One region of the Arthrobacter sp. UYEF20 genome, then DNA from elsewhere that is predicted to be linked to it. Evidence: predicted binding sites of a transcription regulator. Region 1 holds the regulator's gene; each other region holds the start of a gene.
The links. The regulator LexA, encoded in region 1, represses DNA repair genes until DNA is damaged. The targets are predictions, from matches to a motif close to TCGAACANNTGTTCGA.
Positions count from the first base shown of each region.

Region 2: the regulator LexA is predicted to act here: its motif matches at 4,747-4,762, upstream of uvrA (excinuclease ABC subunit UvrA).
Region 3: the regulator LexA is predicted to act here: its motif matches at 1,684-1,699, upstream of ABIB26_RS20675 (Rv2578c family radical SAM protein).

Region 1 covers NZ_JBEPNP010000013.1:1,364-11,051, forward strand. The annotation lists gene ABIB26_RS14735 (MFS transporter) at 1-191, opposite strand, end outside; gene ABIB26_RS14740 (SseB family protein) at 264-1,205, opposite strand; gene priA (bifunctional 1-(5-phosphoribosyl)-5-((5-phosphoribosylamino)methylideneamino)imidazole-4-carboxamide isomerase/phosphoribosylanthranilate isomerase PriA) at 1,219-1,965, opposite strand; gene ABIB26_RS14750 (CG2302 family histidine operon protein) at 2,022-2,180, opposite strand; gene hisH (imidazole glycerol phosphate synthase subunit HisH) at 2,181-2,951, opposite strand; gene hisB (imidazoleglycerol-phosphate dehydratase HisB) at 2,948-3,568, opposite strand; gene ABIB26_RS14765 (histidinol-phosphate transaminase) at 3,635-4,753, opposite strand; gene ABIB26_RS14770 (LysM peptidoglycan-binding domain-containing protein) at 4,879-5,316, opposite strand; gene lexA (transcriptional repressor LexA) at 5,688-6,437, shown strand; gene ABIB26_RS14780 (ATP-dependent DNA helicase) at 6,658-8,877, opposite strand; gene hflX (GTPase HflX) at 8,870-9,688, opposite strand, start outside.
Region 2 covers NZ_JBEPNP010000005.1:194,379-204,066, reverse strand. The annotation lists gene uvrC (excinuclease ABC subunit UvrC) at 1-107, opposite strand, end outside; gene ABIB26_RS08225 (lysophospholipid acyltransferase family protein) at 150-818, opposite strand; gene ABIB26_RS08220 (HAD hydrolase-like protein) at 805-1,593, opposite strand; gene uvrA (excinuclease ABC subunit UvrA) at 1,763-4,663, opposite strand; gene ABIB26_RS08210 (GntR family transcriptional regulator) at 4,835-5,227, opposite strand; gene ABIB26_RS08205 (ABC transporter ATP-binding protein) at 5,224-7,005, opposite strand; gene ABIB26_RS08200 (ABC transporter ATP-binding protein) at 7,221-8,996, opposite strand; gene ABIB26_RS08195 (trans-aconitate 2-methyltransferase) at 9,161-9,688, opposite strand, start outside.
Region 3 covers NZ_JBEPNP010000026.1:30,370-40,057, forward strand. The annotation lists gene pheS (phenylalanine--tRNA ligase subunit alpha) at 1-191, opposite strand, end outside; gene ABIB26_RS20665 (hypothetical protein) at 486-959, shown strand; gene ABIB26_RS20670 (SIMPL domain-containing protein) at 961-1,599, shown strand; gene ABIB26_RS20675 (Rv2578c family radical SAM protein) at 1,708-2,883, shown strand; gene ABIB26_RS20680 (nuclear transport factor 2 family protein) at 2,996-3,124, shown strand; gene mctP (monocarboxylate uptake permease MctP) at 3,205-4,899, opposite strand; gene ABIB26_RS20690 (DUF3311 domain-containing protein) at 4,896-5,177, opposite strand; gene ABIB26_RS20695 (NAD(P)(+) transhydrogenase (Re/Si-specific) subunit beta) at 5,436-6,809, opposite strand; gene ABIB26_RS20700 (NAD(P) transhydrogenase subunit alpha part 2) at 6,806-7,129, opposite strand; gene ABIB26_RS20705 (Re/Si-specific NAD(P)(+) transhydrogenase subunit alpha) at 7,195-8,352, opposite strand; gene ABIB26_RS20710 (HNH endonuclease) at 8,506-9,688, opposite strand, start outside.

The DNA of each region.
Region 1 (9,688 bases):
ACGGCGATGCCGATCGTCATGACTGCTGCCGCGGCACCGGCGGCCGCATAGCCCTGGCCCAGGCTCAGGACGATGTGCAGGGTCAGCAGCACGCCCGCGGCGGCGTGCGGTATGCGGGCAATCATCCCGACCAGCAGGAGCCGCCTGATCGGCCGGACGGCCAGCAGCTCCCGGTACAGCGTGAAGTTCACGGACTACATCCTTTTCATACTGCCCAGGCAGCCTGGTGCTGCTTCCGGCAGGAGTCCCCCGCTGGCCGTCAGCTACGGTGCTGCGCGCTGCAACTTGACTTCGATCGAGTCAACCCGTTCGGCAAACAATTCATTCCGGGCCCAGGCCGTGTTGAGGCCGGCCACGATGGACCGCACCTCCGCGGCGTCGAGCCCGTCCTCGAGGTAGAGGACCACCCGGAGTTCCGGGCCCGCACCTCCGCCGGGAAGCTGCCGTCCATCAGCCGCAGCCGAGGCAACTCCACCGCCTGGATGAATTTCAACACGCCGGACCTCCGGAAAGCCAGCCGCGGCCGCGCCGATGGACCGCGCCAGCTCAGGATCAGCGTACGACGGGGTCCACGGCTGCTGCTGCGCGAGGGCCCAGACGGCGGGCCGGCGCACCACATACGTCAGGTCCGAGCCGGGGTCCAGAACCAGCAGCTCGGCGCCCTCGGCGACGGCGGACAGTGCTGCCCGGGCCGCGTACACGGCCACCGGGCGGGCCTCGGGATGCCAGGTCCGAAGCGCCGCGGCCGAGGTGAACACGGGCATGGCCGTCCGGCCGTCGGGCGCTTTGAGGGTGACGAGGGCCATGTCGGACTGCTTGTCCCCATGCAGCCGGTCACCGTGCAATTTGTCCTCTGCCGGGCGCGTCGAGCCTTCGTCTTCTTCGGCGAGCCGGGCAAGGATCGGAACGAAGACACGCGCGGTGGCGAGTGAGGCGATGACTGCGGCTTCGTCGCCGTCGCCGGTGGCGAGGCGCGCGAGGGCCGCCAGGTAGCCGGCGTCCGCCGCGCCGTCGTCGTTGTCGAAATTGTGGATCCTGGCGTCGTCACCGGCGAGGCTCCGCCCGGCCCACGGCTGGCCGGCCGAGTCAGCCGCCCCGCCGGCGCCGGCCAATGCTGCCGCGATGTGCCCGGGAAGATGCCTTTGCGGGGCGGTGTTCCCGCCTGCGTCCGGCGTCGGGTTGGTGCCTGCCGGCTGGTGTTCCATCGCTGATGACCGGCTAGCGGCGGCCGGCGGCGTCGAGCGCCTCGGGCAGCGTGAAGTTGCCGTTGTAGAGGGCCTTGCCGACGATGGCGCCCTCGACGCCGAGCGGGACGAGGGAGCGCAGCACCTTGAGGTCCTCGAGGCTGGAGATGCCGCCGGACGCGACGACGGGCTTGCCCGTCTTCTCCACCATCTGGCGCAGCAGTTCGACGTTGGGACCCTGCAGGGTACCGTCCTTGGTCACGTCGGTGACGACGTAACGGGCGCAGCCAGCCTCTTCCAGCCTGGCCAGGACCTCCCAGAGGTCGCCCCCTTCCTTGGTCCAGCCGCGGCCGGCGAGGGTGGTGCCGCGGACGTCCAGTCCGACGGCGATTTTGTCGCCAAAGCGCTCGATCACGCGGGACGTCCACTCGGGGTTCTCCAGCGCCGCGGTGCCGAGATTGACCCGGGCGACGCCGAGGTCCAGGGCCTTCTCCAGCGATTCGTCGTCGCGCAGGCCGCCGGAGAGTTCCACCTTGATGTCCAGGCGACCCACCACCTCGCGCAGCAGTTCGGCGTTGGATCCCCGGCCGAACGCGGCGTCGAGGTCCACCAGGTGGACCCACTCGGCCCCCTGCTGCTGCCAGTTGAGTGCGGCCTCCAGCGGGGTGCCGTAGCTCGTTTCGCTGCCGGCTTCGCCCTGGACAAGGCGGACTGCCTGGCCGTTGACGACGTCGACGGCGGGCAGCAGCTGGAGCACGGGCAGCGGGGTTTCGGTGGTCATCGGGGGATCCTCAGCTTCTCAGGTGGCGGCGGATGGTCGGGAATGCTGCGGGACCGCTAGGCGGCGGGCAGCGTCAGGAAATAGGCGGCCAGAAGCGACATCCCGGCCAGCACGTAGAACACGATCTGGACCCAGCGCGGACTCTTCTGCTGCCGGAAGGACAGCGCCCCGCCAACTAGCAGGCCGGCAAGCCCCATCAGGACGATGGACCACATCTAGGCGGTCTGTTCCGGGCCGGCGCCGGTTGCGCTGCCCGGGGCGGCCGCGTCCGGGGATACCTTGCGCAGGCCCTCGACCCAGTTGCGCAGCAGGCGTGCGCCGGCGTCGCCGGACTTCTCCGGGTGGAACTGGGTGGCGCACAACGGGCCATTTTCAACCGCCGCGATGAACGGGGCGCCGTGATCGGACCAGGTGACCAGCGGCGCCGTCATCCGGGGCTGGATAACGTCGAAGTCCCAGTGCTGCACGCCGTAGGAGTGCACAAAGTAGAAGCGCTCGTCCTCGACACCGGCGAACAGCTTCGAACCTTCCGGCACCGAAACTGTGTTCCAGCCCATGTGCGGCACCACCTCGGCAGGCAGCAGTTCCACCTTGCCGGGCCACTCCCCCATGCCCGATGCCTCGGTGCCGTGTTCCACACCGGCCTCGAACAGGACCTGCAGGCCCACGCAGATAGCCAGCACGGGACGGCCGCCGGCCACGCGGCGTCCGATCATACGGATCCCGTCGACGGCCTTGAGCTCGCGCATGACTGTTTCAAAGGCTCCGACGCCCGGGACGACGAGGCCGTCGGCGTTCAGGACCTCCTCCGGCTTGGCGCTGAGGATGACCTCGGCGCCGGCCCGTTCCAGGGCACGGACTGCCGAGCGGACGTTGCCGGATCCGTAATCCAGCACCGTGACGGTGGGTTTGCCCTCGGGCGAGACGGGCTTCCGGCCGGCGTCGGGGTTGAGGATGGCGCCGTCCTGCAGCACCTTGCCGGTCACAGTGCGCCCTTGGTGGACGGGATGCCTTCGACGCGGGGATCCGGCTCCACGGCGGCGCGCAGGGCGCGGGCGAAAGCCTTGAATTGGGCCTCGACGATGTGGTGCGGGTCCCGGCCGGCGGTGACATTCATGTGCAGGCAGATGCCCGCGTGCAAGGTGATCGCCTCGAAGACGTGCCGGGTCAGGGAGCCCGTGAAGTGTCCGCCGATCAGGTGGTATTCCTGGCCGGCCGGCTCGCCGCCGTGGACCAGGTACGGCCGCCCGGAAACATCGACGACGGCCTGCGCAAGGGCTTCGTCCAGCGGCACCGTCGCCTCGCCGAAGCGGCGGATGCCGGCCTTGTTCCCCAGCGCGGTGCGCAGGACCTCGCCAAAGGTGATGGCGACATCTTCCACCGTGTGGTGGACGTCGATGTGCGTGTCGCCAGTGGCCTTGACCGTCATGTCGATCAGGGAGTGCTTGCTCAGCGCCGTCAGCATGTGGTCGTAGAACGGGACCGAGGTGCTGATGTCCGAGACGCCGGTGCCGTCCAGGTTGATCTCGACCAGCACGGATGACTCGCTGGTGGTCCGTTCCATGCGTGCGGTCCGGGCAGCGGTTGATCCGGTGTTGCTCATGTGGGTGTCCTTTGGATGACGACGGTGCCCGGCGTTCAGGCGGTGTGGATGTCCTGTGTGTTAAGTCTAGGCGGGCTGCACTGCGCGGCCGGCCAGGATCCGTTCGAGGGCTTCGAGGAAGGCTGTGGTTTCCGTCTCAGTCCCCGCGGTGACGCGAAGGTGCCCGGGAATGCCGACGTCCCGGACCAGCACCCCGGCATCGAGCAGCTGCTGCCACACCTCGTGCGGGTTGTCGAGACCGCCGAAGAAGACATAGTTCGAATCCGAGGCGGCTGGCTTGAGGCCCATCCGCTGCAGTTCGGACACGATCCTGTCCCGCTGCCGCTTGATGTCCTCGACGTCGGCCATGAGCGCCACGCGGTGGTGCAGGGCGGCTAGGGCGGTTGCCTGGGTGATGGCGGAGAGGTGGTACGGAAGCCGGACGAGGCGAAGGGCGTCGGCCACCTCGGGCGCTGCCGCCATGTAGCCCACACGCGCGCCGGCGAGGGCGAAGGCCTTGCTCATGGTGCGCGAGATGATCAGCCGTTCCCGGCCCGGCAGCAGCTCGAGCGCACTCGGCGTACCGTCGTGGGCGAACTCGTGGTAGGCCTCATCGACGATCACGATCGTCTGGCTGGCTTGACCGGCTTCGTACACAGCCTGCACGACATCGAGGCCCAGGCCCGTGCCGGTGGGGTTGTTCGGGGAGCACAGGAACACGATGTTGGGCTCAAGTTCGCGGACCTGGCGCGCCGCCGACTCCGCACTCAGCCCGTAGTCCTCGGCCCGGTCCCCCACGATGTATTCCGTGTCCGTCCCGGCGGCGAGCAGGGGGTACATGGAGTACGTGGGAGGGAAGCCCAGTGCCGTGCGTCCGGGTCCGCCGAAGGCCTGCAGGATCTGCTGGAGCACCTCGTTGGAGCCGTTCGCTGCCCAGATGTGCTCCGCGCCCAGCCCGTGCCCGAGGTATTCCGCCAGGGCTTCGCGCAGTTCCGTGAACTCGCGGTCCGGATACCGGTTCAGGCCGGCCGCTGCCTCTGTTACCGCCGCGGCGATGGCCGCTCGGACGTCCGCCGGCACACCGTGGGTGTTCTCGTTGACGTTGAGCAGGATGGGGACGTCCAGCTGGGGTGCCCCGTAGGGGCTCATTCCCCGCAGATTGGTCCGGAGGGGAAGTCGGTTCAGGCGCTCTAACTGGTCAGTCACTTCACTAGTTTAAGTGAGACGGCGGCGGGCCCTGAAACTGTGACGCCTGAGGCCAGCCCGTCGACGCCTCGGCGGCGGCCTGGTACGCGACGCTCCCGGGGCCGGCAGACTACTGGGCCCGAAGACTACTGGGCCGGGACGAAGAGGGTCTGGCCGGGCAGGACGCGGGCGGCATCGAGGTTGTTGAGCTGGACGATGTCGGCGACGACGTCGCGGGGGTCGCGCCCCGGTGCCACCGTCCCGGCGATGGCCCACAGTGATTCCCCGGGCTGCACCGTGACGGAGACGGTGGGGGTCAGTGACAGCTCCTCAACAGACTCGGAGGCCTTGGCAGGTGCATTCAGGAAGCCGCTGAATGAAAGGATCAGGGCGGCAAGCAGGATCAAAGGCACGCCGAAGAAGACGAACCGGCCCCGCCTGGTCAGCCGCAGTGGAGCCTGCCTGGCGCGGGACGCACCGCCGGCCGGAGCGGCCGGACGGAAGGAAACCCGCGGTACGGACCGGCCATACCCGCCGGATGCGTCATGGCCGAAAGTGTCGTGAAACGCGCTTGATGCTGACATGAACTGAGCCCTCCTGGACCATACTGGGCCGCCGGCGTACTCCACGTACTTGCCGCCAACCGGCCTAACCTTCGAACATAGAACCGAACAAACGCTCTCATCGAACTGCCATGCTCACATCCGACTCTCGGAAGTTCGAACACATATTCGAACGTCACCTGTCCAGTTTTAGCACCTATTAACGAACATTGTCGAGACTCGCTAGAACAAATGTTTGAAAAAGCTGTGTGGCTGGCCTACGTTTGAGTCACAGGACAACCACTTCTGCAGTCGATCACCAGTAGTTGATCAGCGGGGTCTGACATTCAGGCCGGAAGGTCCCGGTAGCTGCAGCCCGGCAGCCCGGGCGGAATGGAAAGGCATTGGCGAATATGGCAGCACCAGCCACCGGTGGCAGGGCATCCCAACGGAGCCCGCAGTCAGCCAGGCCTCCCAAGAGCCTGACCGTCCGGCAGAAGAAGATCCTCGAAACCATCCAGCGTTCGGTGGCGGACCACGGCTACCCTCCCTCGATGCGCGAGATTGGCGACACTGTGGGTCTGGCGAGTCTCTCCAGCGTGACGCACCAGCTCTCCCAGCTCGAGAAGCTCGGCTACCTGCGGCGGGATCCCAAGCGGCCGCGCGCCATGGAAGTGCTCATGCCGCTGACCCTCGACGAGGGCAGCCCGAAGGTCTCGGGAGTGGAGAAGTCCAGCGGCCTGCGCGCCGTGGGCGGGCTGTCCGTCTCGGAACTGGCCAGCGCTACGGATACCGCAATGGTCCCCCTCGTCGGCCGTATCGCGGCTGGCGGCCCGATCCTCGCGGACCAGGTTGTGGAAGACGTCATGCCGTTGCCGCGCCAGCTGGTGGGCCACGGAGAGCTCTTCATGTTGAAGGTGGCGGGCGACTCGATGATCGATGCCGCCATCTGTGACGGCGACTGGGTGGTGGTGCGCCGGCAGGGCGACGCCGTGAACGGCGACATTGTTGCCGCGCTGCTGGACGACGAGGCCACGGTCAAGACGTTCCGCCAGCGCGACGGCCACACCTGGCTGCTGCCCCAGAACACGCAGTACGAGCCAATCCTCGGCGACCACGCCGTCATTATGGGCAAGGTCGTCTCGGTCCTGCGCTCCCTTTAGTGGGCATTTAGGGTCAGCGCGTTAGGACCTGCGAGCAGGGCCCCCTCCGGGACATAGGAGGGGCCCTCAGCGTTCCTCCCCAGTTGCCTGCACCGGAACAGCATTCCGACGCCGGAAAACCCCGCAACTCAGGGGATGCCGAGGGCCGCGGGCCGAGGCAACCGGGCGGGAACGTCACAGCCCGGCCAGAGCGGCCTCCTCGGGCTCCCTGTCCGTCTGCCTACTTGGCGGTCTGCGCCGGCTCCTTGGAGAGCCGTTCCAAAGCCGCCATGGCAATTGCCGGATCAGTGGTCGGCCAGAACGGCGGCAGCGCTGCCCGGAGGAATCCCCCATAGCGTTCCGTGGACAACCGCGAATCCAGCACCGCCACCACTCCCTTGTCCGTCGTCGTGCGGATCAGCCGTCCGGCGCCCTGGGCCAGCCGGATCGCGGCGTGGGTTGCGGACACACTCATGAATCCGTTGCCGCCGGCCTGGGCCACCGCGCGGGAGCGCGCTGTCATGAGCGGGTCATCCGGCCGCGGGAACGGAATCCTGTCGATGACGACGAGCCGGCAGGAGCCCCCCGGGACGTCGACGCCCTGCCACAGGGACATGGTGCCGAAGAGGCAGGTGTCCGGTTCATCGGCGAACTGGCGCACGAGCGCCGTCATGGTCGAATCCCCCTGGCACAAAATGCTCATGTCCAGCCGGGGGCGCATCGCCTCGGCGGCGTCCTCGGCAGCCCGCCGGGACGAGAAGAGGCACAGTGCGCCGCCGCCGGAAGCCCGGATCAGTTTTTCCAGCTCGTCCAGCGCTTCCGGGGACGTGCCGCGGCCGGGCTTGGGCAGGTGCTTGGCAACATAGAGGATGCCCTGCTTGGGGTAGTCGAAGGGCGAGCCGACGTCGACTCCGGTCCAGCTGGGCGCTCCGGGGCCTACCAGGCCCAGACCTCCGGCCGCCGGTTCGAAGGCGGAGCCGATGGCGAGTGTGGCCGAGGTCAGGATGACCGTGTGGTCCGCGAACAGGCCCTCGCGGAGCCGTCCGGCGACGCTCAGCGGGGCCACGTTGATCAGGGCCGGTGCGCTCTCGTCCGGCTGGGAGTATCCCTGCGCAGGGTCGAAGGTGCTGTTCCGGGAAAACCAGACCACCTCGCGGTTTTCGCGGGCAGCGAGCAGCCGTTCGCAGAGTTCCAGGATGACCATGAGGCGGGAGCGCGCGAGCTGGCGCCCGCCGTCGGCAGCGTTGGCGCTGTCCCCCTTGGAATCGGAGAGCGCGGCGCGGCAGGCGTCACGCAGCTGGTCCACGCAGTCGAGCTGCTCGCTGTTGAGCCCGTTGGGCATCAGCCCGCTGGGGACGCCTTCAATGGCAAGCTCGAGGTTGGACGCGGCATTGCTGAGCGCGTCCACCGTGATGGCAGTGTGCTTCCGGGCCCCGGAGGCGGCGACATGCACCATTGCCACGGAGAGCTGGCCGGACACGGCCCCGGTGACGCGGTCCTGCAGCTCGTGCGCCTCGTCCACCACCACGACGTCGTACTCCGGCAGCACGGCGAGGCCTTCGAAGGCGCTGACCGCCAGCATGGCGTGGTTGGTGACGACGACGTCGGCGTCGGCAGCGTTCTGCCGGGCCAGTTCGCTGAAGCATTCGGCCGCCAGGGGGCACTTCTGCGCGCCGAGGCATTCCATCGAGGTGACCGAGACCTGGCGCCAGGCGCGGTCCGTCACACCGGGCATGAGCTCGTCCCGGTCCCCGGTGGCGGTCTCCTCCGCCCAGTCGCGCAGCCGGACGACTTCCTTGCCGAGCTGGGAGGAAGGGCCGCCCATTGCCGCAGCGAAGTGCGGCACGGACGTGTCCTCGCCGAGGGAAAAGAGCTGGCCCTCGGACGGTTCCTCGGAAGGGAAGCCGCCTTCGAGCTTGTGTTTGCACACATAGTTGGAGCGGCCCTTGACGAGGGCCACCTTGACCGGGCGGTCCAGGGCAGGGGTGATGGTCTTGAGCAGCCGGGGCAGGTCGCGGCCCACGATCTGGGTCTGCAGGGCCAGCGTGGCCGTGGAGACGAGGGTGGGTTTGTCGCTGACGAGGGAATGCGCGATCAGCGGGATCAGGTAGGCCAGAGACTTGCCCGTGCCGGTGCCGGCCTGGACCAGCAGGTGGTCGCCGGTGTCGATCGCCTGCGCCACCTGCCGGGCCATTTCGTGCTGGCCGCTGCGGCTCTGACCGCCCATGCCTGACACCGCCCGGTCGAGCAGATCGATCACGAACTCTTCGCCGGCCGGTCCGCCGGTTCCTGCTGAACCGGTTCCTGCTGAACCCTGTCCCCCTGAACCCTGTCCTGCCTTAGTCTGTCCGGCTGAACCCTGTCCTGCTGAAGCCATTCCGCCGGACGCGTCCCCTTCCGGGTCCTCCCCCGCCGGGCGGTTCGCGTCCGGGTCGCCCCCGGCCACCGCTGCCTCAGTCATTGCTGATGAACGAATCCAGTTCGGCGGCCAGGCCCTCGCGCACCATCACGACGGCGCGGGTGCCGGTCTCCTCGTGGTCGAGGCTGAGGATCTCGGCGTCGGTCTCGTGCAGTTTGTTGAGCAGGTCTCCACGGTTGTACGGGATCATCAGCTCCAGCTTCACGCTGGGCCGCGGGATGCCCTCGCTGATGGCCTTGAGGAGTTCCGGGATGCCTTCGCCGGTGCGTGCCGACACCACAATGTGGCGCGGTTCGCGCTGCTTGAGCCGTTCGATCACGAACGGGTCGGCGGCGTCGGCCTTGTTCAGGACGATGATTTCCGGAACCTTGCGGGCGTCGACCTCGCTGAAGACCTTGCGGACGGCGGCAATCTGGCCCTCCGGATCCGGGTGCGAGACGTCGACGACGTGCAGGATCAGGTCCGAGTCGGCAATCTCTTCCAGGGTGGAGCGGAAAGCCTCCACGAGCTGGGTGGGCAGCGAGCGGACGAACCCCACGGTGTCGGCGAGCGTGTAACCCAGTCCGTCCGAGGTTTCGGCCTTGCGGACCGTCGGGTCCAGGGTGGCGAACAGGGCATTCTCCACCAGGACGCCGGCGTCGGTGAGCCGGTTCAGCAGCGACGATTTGCCGGCGTTGGTGTAGCCGGCGATGGCCACCGAGGGCACGGCATTACGACGGCGGTTGGCGCGCTTCGTTTCCCGGGCCGGCTTCATCGCGGCGATCTCGCGCCGCAGCTTGGCCATCCGGGTGCGGATCCGTCGGCGGTCCAGTTCGATCTTGGTTTCACCGGGACCACGCGAGCCCATGCCGGC
Region 2 (9,688 bases), on a different contig from region 1:
GCCTTGCCGACGTAGATGATCCGGCCGTGCGGGTCGCGGAAGCGGTACACGCCCGGGTTGGTTGGAATCTCACCCGTCTGGGGTCGGTAACTCGCTGGATCTGCCACGCTTCAAGTCTACTGAGGCGCCAGGGGTGCCGGGGACAGCGGCTACTCCGCGGCTTTGCTCTGGTTGTAGCTCGTGGAGCGCTCCTGGCCGCTGAGCTCCGCGATCGCGTCCATGATGCGGTCCGTGGCCTGGCGGCGTGCCGGCAGCGAATGGTCCGGTCCGGTCTTATCGAAGTAGAGCGGCTCGCCGACCTTCATGGTGAAGTGCTGCGGCTTGACGGATTTGCTGTCCGCCGGCTGCAGGTTCTCGGTGCCGATCAGGCCGACCGGGATCACCGGGGCGCCCGTGGTCAGGGCGAGCCAGCCGACGCCGGTGCGGCCGCGGTACAGGAGGCCGTCACGGGAGCGGGTCCCTTCGGGGTAGATGCCGATGCCCTTGCCCTCGTCCAGGATCGCCAGCAGCGTCTTCAGCGCCTGAACGCTGGCGGCCTGCTCGCCGCGCTCAACCGGGATCGAGCCCACGGCCTCGAAGAAGGACTTCATGACCTTGCCCTTGACACCGCGGGTGGTGAAGTACTCGGCCTTGGCGAAGAACCCCACGGGGCGCGGCATGAGGGCCTGGACGATCACGCTGTCCAGGAACGAGAGGTGGTTCGGTGCCACGATGAACGGGCCCTCCGCGGGCACGTTTTCAAGACCGATGACGGTGGGCCGGCAGGTCGAGGTGACAAGTCCCCGCGTGGTCCAGCGGATTGCATCAAACATTGCCATCGGTGGGCACCTCGTCCGGGGCAACAGTTGTGGGGACGGTCCTCGCCGGTACCGACGTCGAACCGGCGGACCTCGAAGCGGCGGACGTCGGAGTCGCGGTGCGGGCAGCGTCCCGCCTGATGATCGACTCGTGCAGGGCCGTGGCGGTCTGAACAATCTCGACGGCGCCTGCCTCGTCGAGTTCGCCGTCGGCAGCAAAGCCCCAGCCGACGCCGATGCACTCAAGGCCGTTGGCCGCTGCCCCGGCCACGTCCTGGGCGCGGTCCCCCACCATCACGGCGTACGGCGTGCGGAGGTCGGACAGGGCGGCGGCAACGATGCCGGCCTTCCCGGACGGTCCGCCGGCGGCCCCGGCCTCATCGGCGGCGGAACCGCGGATGGTGTGAAAGAGGGCCGCGATGCCATGGTGTTCCAGCACGGTCCGTGCCAGCCCCTCCGGCTTCTGCGTGGCGACGGCGACCGGACGCCCGGCGTCGACGAAGGATTCCAGCAGTTCCCGGACGCCCGGGTAGAGCCGGCCTTGCGCGATGCCGGTGGAGACGTAGTGCGCACGGTAGATCCGGACAGCGTTTTCCAGCTGCGCGGCCGGGACCCCGGCGATCTCGGTGAGGGAATGGCTGAGTTTCGGCCCGATCATCGCGTCCATCCGGGCTTTGCCGGGGACGGCGATTCCGAGCTCCGTGAGGGCCGCTGCGATTCCGTCCGATATCCCCCCGGCGGGATCGACAAGAGTGCCGTCCAGGTCAAAGATCACGGGCACTGTTGTTTGGGTCACCGGCCTAGTTTCTCACGAGTGCCGGAATGCCAGAAACTCGCATACCCCGAAGGGAATACATCAGGCCGCGCTTTTCGCCCGGCTGACACACAGGGAATGCCCCGGCGCTACGGGAATTCCCGGTAGCGCCGGGGCATGTGCGCGTCACACGGCAGATCGCGCGTCGGGCTCAGGCCAGGATATCGGCGAGGAAGGCCGCCGTGTAGCTCTCTGTCGACTTGGCCACCTGCTCCGGCGTGCCGGAGGCGATGATGCGGCCGCCGCCGGACCCGCCGTCGGGCCCGAGATCCACGATCCAGTCGGCGCTCTTGATGACGTCGAGGTTGTGCTCGATCGTGATGACGGTGTTGCCCTTCTCCACGAGGCCCTGGAGCACCAGGAGGAGCTTCCGGATGTCCTCGAAGTGCAGGCCCGTGGTGGGTTCGTCCAGCACGTAGACGCTGCGGCCGTTGGAGCGCTTCTGCAGTTCCGCCGCGAGCTTCACGCGCTGGGCCTCGCCGCCGGAGAGCGTGGTGGCGGGCTGGCCCAGCCGGACATAGCCGAGGCCGACGTCGACGAGGGTGGACAGGTGCCGGGCGATCGGCGAGAACGCCGCGAAGAACTCGGCGCCCTCCTCGATCGGCATGTTCAGGACATCGGCAATGGTCTTGCCCTTGTAGTGGACTTCCAGGGTTTCCCGGTTGTAGCGCGCCCCGTGGCAGACCTCGCAGGGCACGTAGACGTCCGGCAGGAAGTTCATTTCGATCTTCAGCGTGCCGTCACCGGAGCAGGCCTCGCAGCGGCCGCCCTTGACGTTGAAGGAGAACCGGCCCGGCTGGTAGCCGCGGACCTTGGCCTCGGTGGTCTCGGCGAAAAGCTTGCGGATGTTGTCGAACACACCCGTATAGGTCGCCGGGTTGGAGCGCGGCGTGCGGCCGATGGGGCTCTGGTCGACGTGCACCACCTTGTCCAGGTGCTCGAGGCCCTGGATGGACTTGTGCCGTCCGGCCACCTGCTTGGCGCCGTTGAGCTTGTTGGCCAGCACCTTGTAGAGGATCTCGTTGACGAGGGTGGACTTGCCGGAACCGCTGACGCCCGTCACCGCGGTGAAGAGGCCCAGCGGGAAGGTTGCATCCACGTTCAGGAGGTTGTTCTCCTTGGCGCCGATGACCTTCAGTTCCCGCTTCTTGTCGTACTTGCGGCGCTTCTTCGGGATCTCGATCCGCCTGCGGCCGGAGAGGTAATCGCCGGTGAGCGATTCCGTGTTTTCCAGCAGTTCCTTGTAGGACCCGGAGTGCACCACCATGCCGCCGTGTTCGCCGGCGCCGGGTCCGATGTCCACCACCCAGTCGGCTTCCTGGATGGTGTCCTCGTCGTGCTCCACCACGATCAGGGTGTTGCCGAGGTCCCGCAGCCGGGTGAGCGTCTCGATGAGGCGGCGGTTGTCCCGCTGGTGCAGCCCGATGGACGGCTCGTCCAGGACGTAAAGGACGCCCACGAGGCCGGAACCGATCTGGGTGGCGAGCCGGATGCGCTGGGCCTCGCCGCCGGACAGCGTGCCGGAGGGCCGCTCCAGGTTCAGGTATTCCAGGCCGACGTCGAGGAGGAAGGTCAGCCGGGCCTGGATTTCCTTCAGGACCTGGTGCGCGATCTGGGCCTCGCGGTCCGTCAGCACGAGGTTGTCCAGGAAGTGCGCGCATTCGCGCATCGGCAGCGCGGCGACCTCGGCGATGTTCTTGCCGTTGATCAGCACGGACAGCGACGCCGGGTTCAGCCGGGCGCCGTTGCAGGCCGGGCACGGGATCTGCCGCATGTATTCCTCGTAGCGGTCCCGGGCCTTGTCCGAGTCGGTTTCGAGGTGTTTGCGGTGCACGTACTGGATGACGCCTTCGAAGCCGGTGCTGTACTTGCGTTCCCGGCCGAAGCGGTTGCGGTACTGCACCACCACCTTGTGGTCCTTGCCGTGCAGCACGGTCTGGCGGGTGTCCTCGGAGAGCTTGTCCCACGACGTCTTCATCGAGAAGCCGAGTTCCGTGGCGAGTCCGCCGAGCAGCCGGCCCCAGTATTCCGACGTCGCCGTCCCGAGGGACCAGGGCGCGATGGCCCCCTCCGCCAGGGAGAGTTCCCCGTTCGGGATGATGAGTTCCTCATCGACCTCCAGCTTCGTGCCGATGCCGCTGCAGGCGGAGCAGGCGCCGAAGGGGTTGTTGAACGAGAAGGAGCGCGGCTCGATCTCGTCAATCGCGAGCGGGTGCTCGTTGGGGCAGGCGAGGTGCTCGGAGAACGCCCTGACCCGCTCCGGGTCGTCCTCGTCGAGGTCGACGAATTCGGCCAGGATCCGGCCCTCGGCCAGCCCGAGCGCGGTTTCCACCGAGTCGGTGAGGCGCTGGCTGATGCCCTCCTTGACCACCAGGCGGTCCACCACAACCTCGATGGTGTGCTTGAACTGCTTGCCGAGCTTGGGCGGATCGCTCAGCTGGATCAGCTTGTCGTCCACCCGGGCGCGTGAATAGCCCTTGGCCGTGAGCTCCTTGAACAGCTCGACGAATTCACCCTTGCGGCCGCGGACCACGGGGGCCAGGACCTGGAAGCGGGTGCCCTCCGGCAGTTCCAGCAGCTGGTCCACGATCTGTTGCGGGGTCTGCTTCGTGACAGGCTCCCCGCAGACAGGGCAATACGGGCGGCCGACGCGGGCCCACAGGAGGCGCATGTAATCGTAAATCTCGGTGATGGTGCCCACGGTGGAGCGGGGGTTCTTGCTGGTGGACTTCTGGTCGATGGACACCGCGGGCGAGAGGCCTTCGATGAAGTCGACGTCGGGCTTGTCCACCTGTCCCAGGAACTGCCGGGCGTAGGCGGAGAGCGACTCGACGTAGCGGCGCTGGCCCTCGGCGAAGATCGTGTCGAAGGCGAGGGACGACTTACCGGAGCCGGAGAGCCCGGTGAAGACGATCATGGAGTCCCGCGGCAGGTCGAGGTCCACGTTGCGCAGGTTGTGCTCGCGGGCGCCCTTGACGACGAGCCGGGACATGTCCGGACGCTTCACCTCGGGGCGGGATTCGGCCGCGCGGCCCGGTTTTGCGGAGCCCATCGGAACGGTACTCATCGGAACGGCGGGCTGGTCATCAACGGCTGGATCTTCAGCTACGGCTTTAGGCACGCTACCAATGCTAATCGAAAACTTCTTCGAATATCTATTCCCGGCTGTGTCCCAGGCTGGAGAATCAGGCAAGGTGTGCTATCGGGGAGTGTTAGCTGTGTGCTATTCGCGGTCGTACGCTGCGGCGAGCAGTTGCACGGCCGCGGCGAAGCTGGCGCCCTGGGCCTTCGCGGCGGCGGCGAAGTCGGCGGCGGCGGCGGAGAGCGAGCCCCAGGCCTCGTCCCGGGCGCAGACCACCGTCCCGTTCCGGCCCCGCGTGATCACGACGCCGGCGGCCTCGAGTTCCTTGTAGGCCCGCGCCACGGTGTGGGGGGCAACGCCCAGTTCGGCGGCGAGGCTGCGGACTGCCGGCAGCCTGGTTCCCGGTGCCAGCGTGCCGTTGTCCGCCCGTTCGATGACATTGAGCCGGAGCTGTTCGAACAACGGCACCGAGCTGGCCTGGTTGGGCTTCCAGGCGCCGGGAAATCGGTCCGCCACGTTCTCGGTAGGGCTCACTGTTCCGGCATCCTCAGGCCGCCCCGCTGTTCGCGGCCGGCGAACTGGGCCCCGTAGAGATCCGTGTAAAGCGCGCCCCTGGCCATCAGCTGCTGATGGGTCCCGTGTTCAACGATCCGTCCGTGGTCCATGACGAGAATTAGATCAGCGTCCCGGACGGTGGACAAGCGGTGGGCAATCACGAAGCTGGTCCGGCCGTGACGGAGGCGCTGCATCGCCTGCCGGATTTGGACCTCGGTGCGGCTGTCCACCGAGCTCGTGGCCTCGTCCAGGACCAGGATGCTGCGGCCTGCCAGTTGCGCCCTCGCGATCGAGACCAGCTGGCGCTGCCCCCGGCTGAGCGAGCCGCCGTCGTCGCCGAGCAGGGTGGCGTAGCCGTCCGGCAGCGAGCGGACGAACTGGTCCACGTGGCTGGCCTGCGCCGCGGCGACGACGTCGTCCTCGCTGGCGCCGGGCCTGCCGTATTCGATGTTCTCCCGGATGCTGCCCGTGAACAGCCAGGCGTCCTGCAGCACGGTGCCGATGGCGGAGCGCAGCTGGTCCCGGGGCATCTCCGCGATGTCCGTGCCGTCGACGGTGATCCGGCCGGAGTCCAGTTCGTAGAACCGCATCAGGAGGTTCACCACGGTGGTTTTGCCGGCGCCGGTGGGGCCCACGATCGCCACCGTCTGCCCCGGCTCCACGGCAAAGGACAGATCCTGGACCACGGGGGAACCGGGGCTGTAGCTGAAGGTGACGTGTTCGAAGGCGATGCGGCCTTCGGCCCCGGGCGCCGTCCCGCCGGCCGGCGTCGTCCCGCCGGCCGGTGGCTTCCCCGCGCCAGCCGGCGGATCCCCCGCCCCGGCCGCCTGGTCGGGGGAAATCTCCGGGGCGTCCAGCAGGGCAAAGACCCGCTCAGCCGAAGCCAGGCAGGACTGCATGAGGGTCAGCATCCCGCCGATCTGGCCCATCGGCTGGCTGAAGAGGCGGCTGAACTGGATGAAGGCCTGGATGCCGCCGATCGTCATGGCGCCCGCCGTGACCTGGAGGGCCCCCACCACGGCGACGGCGACGTAGTTGAGGTTCGAGACGAAGACCATCAGCGGCTGCACCACGCCCGACACGTACTGGGCGCGGGCACTGGCGCGGCTGAGTTTCCCGTTGCTCTCCCTGAAGCTGGCCGCCGAGGCTTCCTGCCGGCCGAAGGCCTTGATCACCTCGTGCCCCGTGAAGAATTCCTCCAGCTGTGCGTGCAGCTCGCCGGTGCTCCCCCACTGCTCGGTGAAGTATGCCTGCGACTTCCGGGCCACCAGGACAGTGATCAGGGCGGATACCGGCACGGACACCAGCGCGATCACCGCCAGGACCGGCGAGATCCACAGCATCATGGCCAGTGCCCCGGAGAGCATCAGCAGCGACATGATCAACTGGTTCAGCAGTTGGTTCAGGGCCTGGGAGATGTTGTCGACGTCGTTGGTGGCGCGGCTCAGGACCTCACCCCGGTGCTGTTCGTCGAAGTGGCCGGACGGCAGTACGTGCAGTTTCTCCTCGACGGAGGAGCGGAGATCAAAGCCCAGACGCTGGACGGCCGTGGCGGCCAGGGCGCCCTGGATCCAGTTGAAGACCGAGGCACCCAGGTACATGAGGGAGACAGCCGCGAGCAGTGCCGCCAGCTTCCCCACGTTGAAGGTGCCCCGCACGACGCCGTCAACCACGACGTCGGTGGCGTCCCCCAGGGCCTTGGGGGCCGCCACATTGAGGATCACGAAGGCGCAGGTGGCCGCGATGACACCGGTCATCCGCCACTTCGACGGCCGGAGCAATCCGAGCAGCCGGCCAATGGCCCGGCGGCCGGACCGGGCAGCCCCGGGGGCCGCCGTCCGGCCGGCCGTCCGGGCGCCGCCGTCCGTGGAGGCCGGGGAATCCTTCGAGGATACGGGCGCAGCCCAGGCCCCGGCCTTGTCTGCGGCCTCGTCTTCGTCTTCGTCTTCGTCTTCGAGGGCAGGTTTGCGGCTCACGGAGTCTCCTCCAGCACAAGCTGCGAGGCTGCGATCTCCTGGTAGCTCGGTGAGGCGTCCATCAGTTCCCGATGGGTGCCCTGCGCCACGATCCGGCCGCCTTCCAGCACCAGGATCAGCCCGGCGTCCACGATCGTGGCCACCCGCTCGGCCACGATCAGTACCGTTGCAGAGCGCAGCAGCGGTTTCATGGCCTCCCGCAGCCGGTAATCGGTGCCATAGTCCAGCGCCGAGAAGCTGTCGTCGAAGAGGTAGACGGGGGCACGCCGGAGCAGCGCGCGGGCAATGCAGAGCCGCTGCCGCTGGCCGCCGGAGAAATTCGTGCCGCCCTGGCTCACCGGGGACTGCAGTCCGTGCGGCAGCTGGCGGACGAAGCCCGCGGCCTGGGCCGTGGTGAGCGCAGCCCAGAGTTCCTCGTCGGTGGCCGCGGGGGACCCCATCCTGAGATTGTCCGCGATCGTCCCGGAAAACAGGTAGGAGTGTTGTGGCACCAGACCGATGAGACCGCGGAGCACCTCCAGCGGCAGGGCACGGACCGCGTGGCCCCCGATCGTGATGTTCCCGGCAGTGGTGTTCAGGAAGCGCGGCAGCAGGTTCAGCAGCGTGCTCTTGCCGCTGCCGGTGGCGCCGATGATGGCCGTCGTGGTGCCGGGCAGCGCCTTGAAGCTGATGCCGGCGAGGACTGGCGCTTCGGCGCCCGGGTAGGCGAACGCGACGTCGCGGAACTCCACCGTGTTGTCCGCCGGACCGGGGCCGTTCGGGCCGTGGCCATCCACACCGGACTCCACCGTGTTGTCCGCCGGACGGGGCCCGTCCGGGCCGGGCCCGTCCGCGATGGCCGGAACCGTGTCCAGGACCGCCTGGATCCGTTCCGCGCAGGCAGCCGCGCGGGGGGCCGTCATGAAGACGTACATGGCCATCATGATGGCGATCAGGATCTGCAGGATGTAGGCGATGAATGCCGTCAGCGCTCCCAGCCGCATCTCGCCGGACTCGATCCGGTGCCCGCCGAACCAGACGACGCCGACGGAGGACAGATTGACCACGAGCATGATCATCGGCATCATCCCGGCGACGAGCAGGGCCGAGCGCAGGTTGTTCCGGGTGAGGTCCTGGTTCGCGCCGTTGAACCGCCGGATCTCGTGGCCCTGCCGGACGAAGCCGCGGATGACGTTGGCTCCTATGATCTGCTCACGCAGTACCCGGCTGATCCGGTCGATCAGCCCCTGGCCCTCCCGGTACAACGGAACGAGGCGCCGCACGATCACGGCCATGATGACGGTGAGCAGCGGCACCACGGCGATAACGATGCCTGACAGGGCCAGGTCCTGGTGGATGGCCAGGGCAATCCCGCCGAGGAAGATGGCGGGGGCGGCGACCAGCATGGTGAACACCAGGACGGCCAGGTTCTGGATCTGGGCCACGTCGTTGGTGGCCCGCGTGACCAGGCTGGCGGCGCCGAACACGGCCACCTCCTGGGAGGACAAGGACTGGACCTTGGCGAAGAGCTCTTCGCGCAACTGCCGGCCCACGTCCATGGCCACGACGGCGCCCAGGTAGCCGGCGATGATCGCCGCCACGACCTGGACCGCGGCGATCCCGGCCATCCAGACGCCGAGGTCCAGGATTTTCGCCGTATTGCGGCCGACAATCCCGTCGTCGATGATGGCGGCGTTGAGGGTGGGCAGAAGCAGGTTGGCGCTGGACTGCACCAGTTGGAGGAGAACGATGGCCAGCACGGTCACCTTATGGGCGGACAGCAGGCGCCCCATCAGGCCAATAAGCACCGAACCTCCATCCCTGGATCAGGACTCCGATCCAGAATCAGTGTGGCGGCCGCCCCCCGGGCCGCTTCGTCATTCTAGGCCCAGCCGCCTGGTGTTGATTGTCATACGCTTCCGGGCCCGGAGACGGGGGTCCGGAAGCCCGTCTCCGCTCAGTCGCGTTTGCGGGCCACGGCAAATATCCGGCGGAACGGGAAGACCGTCCCGTGCGCCCCGGAGGGGTACGCCTCAGCCAGCCGTGCGGAATATTCGCTCTCAAATTCGCCGGCTTCCTCGGCGGACAGGGCGGCCAGCACAGGCCGGAGCCCGGTGCCCCGGACCCACTCCAGCACCGGGTTTTTGCCCGGGAGCAGCTGCAGGTACGTGGTTTCCCAGGCATCGGCGTCGCAGCCGGCGTCGAGCATGATCTCGAGGTATTCGGCGGCTTCGCCGACGACGTCGTCATGGCGGAGCACACCGCCGAGCCGGCCGGCCCAGGCCCCGGACTCCGCCAGCCCGCGCATCAGGGTGTGGGAGGGCGAGTTGAAGTTTCCGGGCACCTGCAGGGCGAACCACGCGCCGGGCCTGAGGGCGGCGAGCCAGCGCGGCAGCAGCTCGCGGTGGCCGGGAACCCACTGCAGGGCAGCGTTGGTGACCACAGCGTCCGTCTGTTCAGAAGGCATCCAGGCGGCGATGTCGGC
Region 3 (9,688 bases), on a different contig from region 1:
TTCGGCAGTCCGCCGATCTCACGGTTGGCGAGGCTCAGCGCGGACTTTTCGCCGGTGTGCGCGAGACGCACTGCCTTCAGTTCATCGAGCGTGGAGGCGGCGGCTATGGCGGCAACGGCCTGGTCTACGGCGGCGGTGATGGCGGCTTCATCCAGGGGATTCGGGACGGCGCCCGGCAAAGTTTCAGTCATCTACTGTTCTTAGCTACGAGTCGGTTCATGCCAACGGCACGGAGCCATGAACAGTGTCATGTCACCGGGCATTGACAACGGGCTGTGACAACGGGCTTTGACAATGGGCATTGACAAAGGCTGTGACGAAGGGCAGGGCACGCCGAAATCGCTCCAGCGGGCACTCGCCTCCAGTCTAGTTGACGGCACCGACGTGCCCGAACGTGACGGTGCCGCTCTTTTCCTGAACTGCAGGGATCCCTGAACTGCACAGATCCCTGACCGGTAGGGATCCCCCCGGGCTAGCATGGCCTCATGACGTCCGGACAACGGCTGCGCCAGATCGCGAACGTGCTGAATGCTTCGACCCCGCTGGGGTTGCTCCTCGCCGCCTGCGCCCGCGCCTCCGTCCGCCGCGGACCCCGCGGCCTGCTGATCGCCACCGGCTACCGCTGGCGGCTGCCCTTCGCCGGCGCGTTCACGGTCGGCAATGTGGTGCTGTTCCGCGCCGGACCGGACGAGGCCCTCGGCAATCAGGTTCTGCTGGGCCACGAGGAGCGTCACAGCACCCAGTACGCCTGGTGCCTCGGTGTGCCCTTCCTGCCGCTGTATTTTCTCGCGGCGGGCTGGTCCCGCTGGCGGACCGGCAACCCCGCCTCCCGCAATGTCTTCGAACGGCACGCCGGGCTCCGGGCCGGCGGCTATCCGGAGCCCGGGTCCGCGGAGATACGCCCTTCACAGTCCACCGGCATCCCGGGCTCCCCGGCCCCCGAGCGGAACGAGGCATGACATGACGGACAGCCCCAGGACCATTTCAGTGACCGGCTCCGGCAGTGCGGAGGCCGAGCCGGATCTGCTGACCCTCTCGATCGGCGTCGAATGCCGCCGGGAAAACGTCGGCGCTGCCTACGGCGACGCCGGAGGTGCCTCGGCCGCTATCACGGCCGTGCTCCGCGAACACGGCATCCAGGACAGGGACATCACCACCTCGGGGCTCAATGTCCGCGCCGAGCTCAACTGGCAGGAGGGCCGTGGGCAGACGGTGTCCGGCTACCTGGCCTCCAGCATGCTGAGTGTCCGGATCCGCGAGCTGGCAGCGTCCTCGGAGATCATCGCCGCGGCCGTCGCCGCCGGCGGCGACGACGTCCGGCTCAACGGGCTGGAGTTCGGCTTCGCGGATCCCGCCGCCGTCGCCGCGCGCGCCCGGGAAGCCGCATGGGCCGACGCCCTCGTCACGGCCGGGCACTTCGCGTCCCTCGCCGGCGCCGAACTGGGCAAGGTTGTCTCGCTTGCCCAGCTGTCCGGTTTCCCGGCGCCCATCCCGGTGGCCAGGATGCAGCGCGCCGTAGCGGTGGAATCGCTCACCGTGGAAGCCGGCGAGTCCAGCGTCAGCGCGACGGTGGGTGTGGTCTGGGAATTGCTCGACTGATTTCCAGCTGGTCATCCGCCGCTCGTCAGCGCACCGGTGGCGGGTTGCGTGGTGACGCCCGCCGGCGGGAGGCTTGACTTAAACTCGAACATACATTCGAATGTAGGCATGAGATGGGACGCACAAGCACTCAGCCCGGCCGTCAACAAACCTGCCGTCAACAAAGCGCCTGGCAACGGAGCGCACGGTGGAAGCAGCGGATCCCCGGCCGCCCCAGTCACCGATGCGCTGCTCCCGCTGCTAGGGCTGGTGCGTTCCGTTTCAACCCCCGAGTTTGCCGGGGTCACTTTCCATGAGGTCACCGCCAAATCGGTGCTCAACAAGGTGGTCGCGGGTTCCCGGATGCCGTTCGAGTGGACCATCAACCCGTACCGTGGCTGCAGCCACGCCTGCGTCTACTGTTTCGCCCGCAAGAGCCACACGTACCTGGACTTCGACGCCGGTCTGGACTTTGACAGCCAGGTGGTGGTCAAGATCAACGCCGCGGAGGTCCTGCGCAAGGAGCTGGCGAAGCCCTCGTGGGGACGGCAGCATGTTGCCCTGGGCACCAACACCGATCCCTACCAGCGGGCCGAGGGCCGCTACCAGCTGATGCCGGGCATCATCGGCGCCCTCGCCGATTCCGGCACTCCCTTGTCCATCCTGACCAAGGGCACCCTCCTCGCCCGGGACATCCCGCTCCTGAAGCACGCCGCGGCCCAGGTCCCCGTGGGGGTGGGCATCTCGCTCGCGATGACCGATGAGCGGCTCTCGGAAGCCGTGGAGCCTGGCACCCCTGGTCCCCGGGCACGGCTCAAGCTGGTCTCGCGGCTGCGGGAGGCCGGGCTGCCCTGCGGGGTCATGGCCATGCCCATCCTGCCGTGGCTCTCGGACAGCGACGAGGCCCTGGATTCCCTGTTCGGTTCCCTCTCGGCGGCCGGTGCCACCGGCGTCACGGCCGGCGCCCTGTACCTCAAGCCCGGAACGCGTGAATGGTTCATGCAGTGGCTTGCGAGGGAGCATCCGCAGCTGGCCGGCAAATACCGGCGCCTATACGGCAGCGGCTCATATGCCTCGAAGGAGTACCGCGCCTGGCTGGCCGGACGCATCCGGTACTTCAAGGCCCGGCATGGCTTTTCCGGCTCGCAGGGCTTCAGCCACCGGGAGCTCAACGGTGATACCGATGACTTGGATCCCCGGGAGGAAGAGGCCCAGTATCCGGCCGGCAGCATCCCCGGGACGGCCGGCCACTCCGGCCGGCATGGAAGCCCGGCAAAGCAAGCCGCGCAGCCCACGTTGTTCTGAAGGCAACTTCCGGCACCCAGGTTTCCGGGCCCGCCCCGATGCCGACTTCCACTGGCGGCCCCGGGTCACGTACGTTCGTATTGCAAGCGCATGACGTGGCGGATGGCATGGCCTGGAGCACACCTCGGCCTCCGTCGATGGTCAGCCGCGCAGTTACACCCTGCGGGCCACACAGGTGTATCGCCGCGAAGGCGGCGAATGGAAGGTAGCCCATCGGCATGCCGACACTGTGACCGAATGACGCGTCCCACCTGGTCGCCGAAGGGGCGCTGCGGATAAGGTCGGTCGGGTTTCCTTGACGGTGTCGAAGCCCCCACTTACTCAGAACGTGGGGGCTCCGGGCTCGGCGAGCGGGTGCTCGCGCCGGATCTGTGCGACCGTCGGATCGTTCTCGTCGGCGCCGTAGTCCGAGCTGCGGGTGATGTCCTTCCCCTCGGGGAGCTTCATTGCATGGAAGATCAGAGACAGGCCTGCGGCAACGATAAGGTTTATCGCAAACGCGACGACAGCGATGTAGACCTGTATGTCGGTGCCGGGGATGGCCGCGATGGAGCCGCCAAAGTTGGCTTTGGTGGCGGGGTTGACCACGTTATAGGCCGCGACAGTGCCATAGATGATTCCGGTTGCCCAGCCCCCGAAAAGCGCCCACCGGTGGAACCAGCGGGTGTATAGCCCTGCCACGATCGCCGGGAAGGTCTGCAGGATCCAGATACCGCCGAGGAGCTGCATGTTAATTGCTGCCGACTGGTCCATGGCAATAACGAAAACCAGTGCACCGAATTTCACCACAAGCGATGCGATCTTGGAGACGTTTGCTTCCTGCCGCGGATTGGCGTCAGGCTTGATCAGATCGCGGTAAATGTTGCGGGTGAACAGGTTCGCCGCGGCTATTGACATGATGGCGGCAGGGACCAGAGCACCGATGGCGATGGCGGCCAGGGCGATACCGGCAAACCAGTCCGGGAAGTGATCGAGGAACAGCTGCGGCACTACCAGCTGCGGGTTGACGGCGCCGTTCAAGTCGATGGGCTTGGTACCGGCGTATATGGCCGCGTAGCCCAGCAGCGCCAGGAACCCCAGCATCAACGAGTACAGCGGCAGCACCGCGGCATTCTTACGGATCGTATTCCTGCTCTTGCTCGCCAGGACGCCCGTGATCGAGTGCGGGTACATAAACAGCGCCAAGGCCGAGCCCAGAGCAAGCGTCCAGTAAGCGGAGTAACTGCCCGCGCCCGGAATGAAGACTCCAGCGGGTTTACCGGTAGCCGGGTTGACCGCACCCAGTTTCGTCTCGGCGGCGTCGAAGATGGCGCCCCAGCCCCCGAACTTGATCGGCAGGTAGATTACCGCAACGATCACCGCCAGATAGATCAGCAGATCCTTCACGACGGCGATCAGGGCCGGAGCCCGCAGACCCGACGTGTACGTATAGGCGGCCAGGACCACGAACGCGATGATCAGCGGCAGGTCCGTCAGCAGCACGTTCTCCGCACTTCCCAGGCCCAGCACCGTGAGCACGGCCTTTATGCCGACCAGCTGCAGCGCGATGTAAGGCATGGTCGCGACGATGCCGGTGACGGCGACGGCAAGGGAAAGCGCCCTGCTGCCATAGCGGCCGCCAACGAAATCGGCCGGCGTGACGAACCCATGCCGGTGCGAGACGGACCACAACCGGCTCATCAGGAGGAACACGATGGGGTACAGAACGATCGTGTACGGCACCGCGAAGAAACCGCTCACTGCTCCAGTGGCCCACATTGCAGCCGGAACGGCCACGAAAGTGTAGGCCGTATATAAGTCGCCGCCGAGCAGGAACCAGGTCACCCAGGTTCCAAAACCGCGGCCCCCGAGGCCCCACTCGTCCAGGCTGTGCAGCCCTGTCGCCTCTTCCCGGCGCCACCGCGCAGCAACGAACCCCAAGGCCGCCACCAAGACGAAGAGAATGATCACAATAGTGAGTGCAACGCCGCTAATGGGCCGGTCCGGAACCGCCAGCGGCACACTGGCCCCGCTCATCGCTCCTCCTCGGCGCTGGTCATGCCCCGCACGGATTCGCGCCGGCGGCGATCCTCCTTGCTTACCAGCCAGTAGGAGATCCCCACCAGGCCAACGGTGACCGGAATCCACATCATTTGATACCAGTAGAAGAACGGTATGCCGGCCAAGCGCGGCTCATCGACCGAATACGCGGGCACAAACAACGGAACCACAATGGCGACGGTCAACAGGATTCCGGTGATGATGTATGGACCGGATCTGGCCGGCCCGCGCGTTGGCACGTCAGGACTGGACATCGACGCCTCCTGATCGAGACGGCCCCGGAGCGGGAAGGCTTCCCGGGACGTGCCGGCGGCCTGTGGACCGTGTATCGCAGCGGTCTTTACAATAAGAATACACACTGGATTTATTGTCCAACAGGGCAATGCGCCCCGCGTTTGACGGCGGTTTTACGGGATTCTGATTTAGGCGGGGACGTAGAGGATGTTCTGGCCGTGGGCGAGGAAGAGGAGATCAGCAGCGCCCCGTCCCCCATGGTTCAGGTCATTTTCGTGTCAGAGGGCCTTCACCGCGCCCAGGACCTTGGTCAGCGAGTCCTTCGCATCGCCGAACAGGAGCGTGGTCTTCGGGTCGTACAGGAGTTCGTTCTCGATCCCCGCGAATCCCGGGCGCATGGAGCGCTTCAGGAAGACCACCTGGCCAGCCAGGGCCACCTCCAGGATCGGCATCCCGTAGATCGGAGCCCCGGGCGTGGACTTGGCCGCCGGGTTGACCACGTCATTGGCTCCCACCACCAGTGCGACATCCGTGTTCGGGAAATCGGGGTTGACTTCCTCAAGCTCCCTGAGCGCCTCGTAGGGCACGTTCGCTTCCGCCAGGAGCACGTTCATGTGGCCCGGCATGCGTCCGGCGACCGGGTGGATGGCGAAGACCACCTCGATGCCGCGGGCCTGCAGTGCGGTGGCGAGCTCGGCGATGGTGTGCTGGCCCTGGGCCACGGCAAGCCCGTAGCCGGGGACGATCACCACGCGCTGGGCGTAGCCGAGCTGGACGGCCACGTCCTCCGCCGAGGAGGAGCGCACCGGGCGGTCGCTCTGCACGGTGGAGCCCGCCGTCGATCCTCCCCGGAACGCCCCGAACATGATGCCCGCCACGCCCCGGCCCATGGCGGAGGCCATCACCTTGGTCAGGATGGTGCCGCTGGCCCCCACAAGCGTGCCGGCGACGACCAGCAGCACGTTGCCGAGCACGATCCCGGACGCCGCCACTGCGAGGCCGGTGAAGGCGTTGAGCAGTGAGATGACGATCGGCACGTCTGCGCCGCCAACGGGCAGCACCAGCAGCAGCCCGGCTGCCAGTCCCAGCACCAGCAGCGCAAGGGCCCAGCCGGTTGAACCGCTGATGATGACCACGACGCCGGACGCGATGGCGCCCGCCAGCGCAAGGGCCATTACCGCGGGCATGCCGGGGAAGAGCAGCGGGCGGGTGCTGATCAGTTCCTGCAGCTTGCCGACCGTCACCGCGGAGCCGGCGAAGGACACGGCGCCGACCAGCATGGTGAAGACCACTGCCAGGCGCACCCAGGGGTCCGCGCTGTGGGCGAGTTCCAGCACTGCCACCAGTGCGGCGGCCCCGCCTCCGACCCCGTTGAACAACGCGACGAGCTGCGGCATCTGGGTCATCTGCACGCGCCGGGCCACCGGGACGGCGACGGCGGAGCCGACGGCGATCGCGGCCAGGATCAGCGGGATATTCTCCAGTCTCGCGGAAAGGAAGACCGTGACCACGGCGACGAGCGCGCCCCCGGCGCCGATGGCGTTTCCGCGGCGGGCGGTCCGGGGCGAGCTGAGGCCCTTCAGCGCCAGGATGAAGCAGACGGCCGCCGCCAGGTAGAACAGGGCGGTCCATGCGGGGGCGAGGAGGCTCATGTGCCGTCCTCCCCTGCGCGGCCTTCAGCACGTGGCCTGGCTGGCTTCCGGCCGCCGAACATCTCCAGCATCCGGTCGGTGACAACGAATCCGCCCACCAGGTTGGCGGTTGCCAGAATCACGGCGAGCAGCGCAATCGTGAGCAGCCACGGATCGCTGGCCTGCCCCGCCACGAGGATCGCGCCGACAAGGATGATGCCGTGGATGGCGTTGGCCCCGGACATCAACGGCGTATGCAGTTTGCTGGTCACCTTGGAGACGACTTCGAAGCCGACGAAGACAGAAAGCACCACTACTGTCAGCAGCGTGATCGGATCCATCATTGCAGCGTCTCCATTACGTCCGGGTCTCCATCACTTCAGGCTTCATCACTGCAGCGCCTCCATCACTTCAGCGCCTCCATGGCCTCGGAGGTCCCCGCGTGCCGGACCGAGCCGCCGTGGGTCAGGCAGGCTCCGGCAACCACCTCGTCGTCGAAGTCCGGACTGACCTGGCCGTCCGTAGTCATCAGGGCGAGCAGATTGGCGACGTTCTTGGCGAACAGCCGGGAGGCATCGGACGGCATCGCGGAGGCTGCGTCCTGCAGCCCCACCAGGGTCACGGACCCGCCGTCGACGGGTACCTCGATGTCCCGGCCGGCAATGACACCTTCGACGTTTCCGCCGGATTCGGCGGCAAGGTCGACGACGACGGATCCGGCCCGCATGCCGGCCACCATGTCCAGGGTCACCAGCAGGGGTGCCGCACGGCCGGGGATGGCTGCCGTGGTGATGAGGACATCCGCCGCCGCGACGTGGGGTGCGAGCAGGGCACGCTGGCGCTCGGCCCGGTCCTCGCCGAGCTCGCGTGCATAGCCCCCGCTGCCTTCCGTGCCGGCGTCCGCATTTCGACTGTCCAGGTCCAGGTGGATGAAGGTGCCGCCCATCGAGGCGACCTCGTCCGCCGAAGCCGCCCGGATGTCATTGGCGGAGACCCGGGCGCCGAGGCGTTTGGCGGTGCCGATGGCCTGGAGTCCGGCGACCCCGGCCCCGAGGACCAGCACCCGGGCGGGCGGAATGGTGCCGGCGGCGGTCATGTACAGCGGGAAGAAACGGGGGTAGCGCAGGGCGGCCTCCAGCACCGCCCGGTAGCCCGAGACGAGGGACTGCGAACTGAGCGCATCCATCGACTGTGCCCGGGAGATCCGCGGCACGAGTTCCAGCGCGAAGGACGTGACCCCGGCGTCGGCAAGGGCCCGGACCGTGGACAGTTCGGAGGCGGGCGAGCCCAGGCCTACGGTGATGGTGCCCGGCCGCAGCCTCGCAGCGATCTCCGGTGTGAGCGGCCGGACGTGCAGGAGCACATCCAGTGATTCGGGTGGCAGCTCCGGAACGACGGTGGCCCCTGCCTGGGCGAACGCGGCGTCCGGGAAACCGGCCTCGTTCCCCGCCCCGCACTCCACCGCGACGTCCAGGCCGAGAGCGGTCAGCTGCTGCACCGTCTCAGGTGTGGCCGCGACGCGGCGTTCCCCCGCTCGCTGCTCCCGTTTGACACCGACCCGCACGGACGTCTCCTCTCGATTCGCTTCAGAGTAGTCACATGCTTCACGCTTTGGCGAGAGGCAGGGGGCAGGCCGGGTGATCTGGCCTATGGGGACTTAGCCCTGGAACACCGACGCGGGCCAGCACTGTGCCCGAGTGGAGTAGTGCCTTCTGCTTCAGGCCACCAGCGGGTCGTTGAGCCGGATGCGTTTTAGGATTTTGACCTTTGCGTGATGCCGGAGTTCGCGCCGGTGGCGGGTCTGGCCATGGAGGGTGCCGGGGAGCGGGGGCGCCGTGGATCGGTAGGTGTGGCCGGTGGGGGTGGTGAGTTCGAGGGTGTGCCGGGGGCCGGGCCTCGGCCTGGCTGCCCAGCCGGGGATTTCCTTCGTGTGGTTGCAGGCTTCGCAGAGAGCGGATCCGTTGATGTGGCTGGTGGCGCCGCCGTCGTGCCAGGGAACGATGTGGTCCAGGTGCCGGATCGGGGCGTCGCAGTACGGGGTGCGACAGGTGTCATCGCGGGCCGTCAGGAAGCGGCGCAGCCCGGCCGGGAAGAACCGGGCCCGGGAGTCCATGGCCAGCAGGTCCCCGGTCCCAGGGGCGGTGTGAAGCCGCCGCAGCCACATGGCGAACGCCGGCTGGGCGCCGCCACCGGCTGTGCCGCCGGTGAGGACACCGCCCTCCAGTGCCCCGCCGTGTGCCCCGCTGCTGCCGGGCTCGCCCCCGGCCTCACCGTGATCCGTTGCGCCGCCGCCGGCCGGGGAAGAGGCACAGGCGCGGACCGGGCCGGGGGTGAGGAGGGTCCGGGCCCAGGCGGCGGGGACGATGCCGTAGCCGGGGAGCCGGGCCGGTTCGCTTTCGCCCTGGAACAGGGTCCGGTCGGTCATGACGAGCTGGATCTCGACCCCGGTGATCCCGCCGGGGGTCCCGGTGACCCGCTCGACCAGTGCATCGGCCATGAGCTGCCCGCGGGAGCGGGGGTCCCCGCCGGAGCGGAGGGTCCCGGCGTGCCCGTTCAGGGCCGTGTAGACCGCGACGCCCTCCCTGGCCGGGAGCAGCGCGGTCAGGTACGTCATCGTGTCCGGTGCCGGGCGGAGGCTGACGTGCCGGTCGGTGGCGGCGTGGGCGGCCCGGTCCGCGACCGGGCGCGGGTCCATCCGGTACGCCGCGGCGCGCGCCGCGGCGGTGACGGCCCGGTCCCCGGCGCCGGCGAACGTGCCGGTATCCGCGGCTAGCTCCCCGTCGACCGCGGACCGGTCCGCGGCGGACAGGCAGGCCGTCTCGCGGACCAGGAGCGTGGCGCGCCATTCGTTCAGGTCCCCGGTGGCCAGCGCCGCCAGGGTGCGGGGCATCTCCGCCACG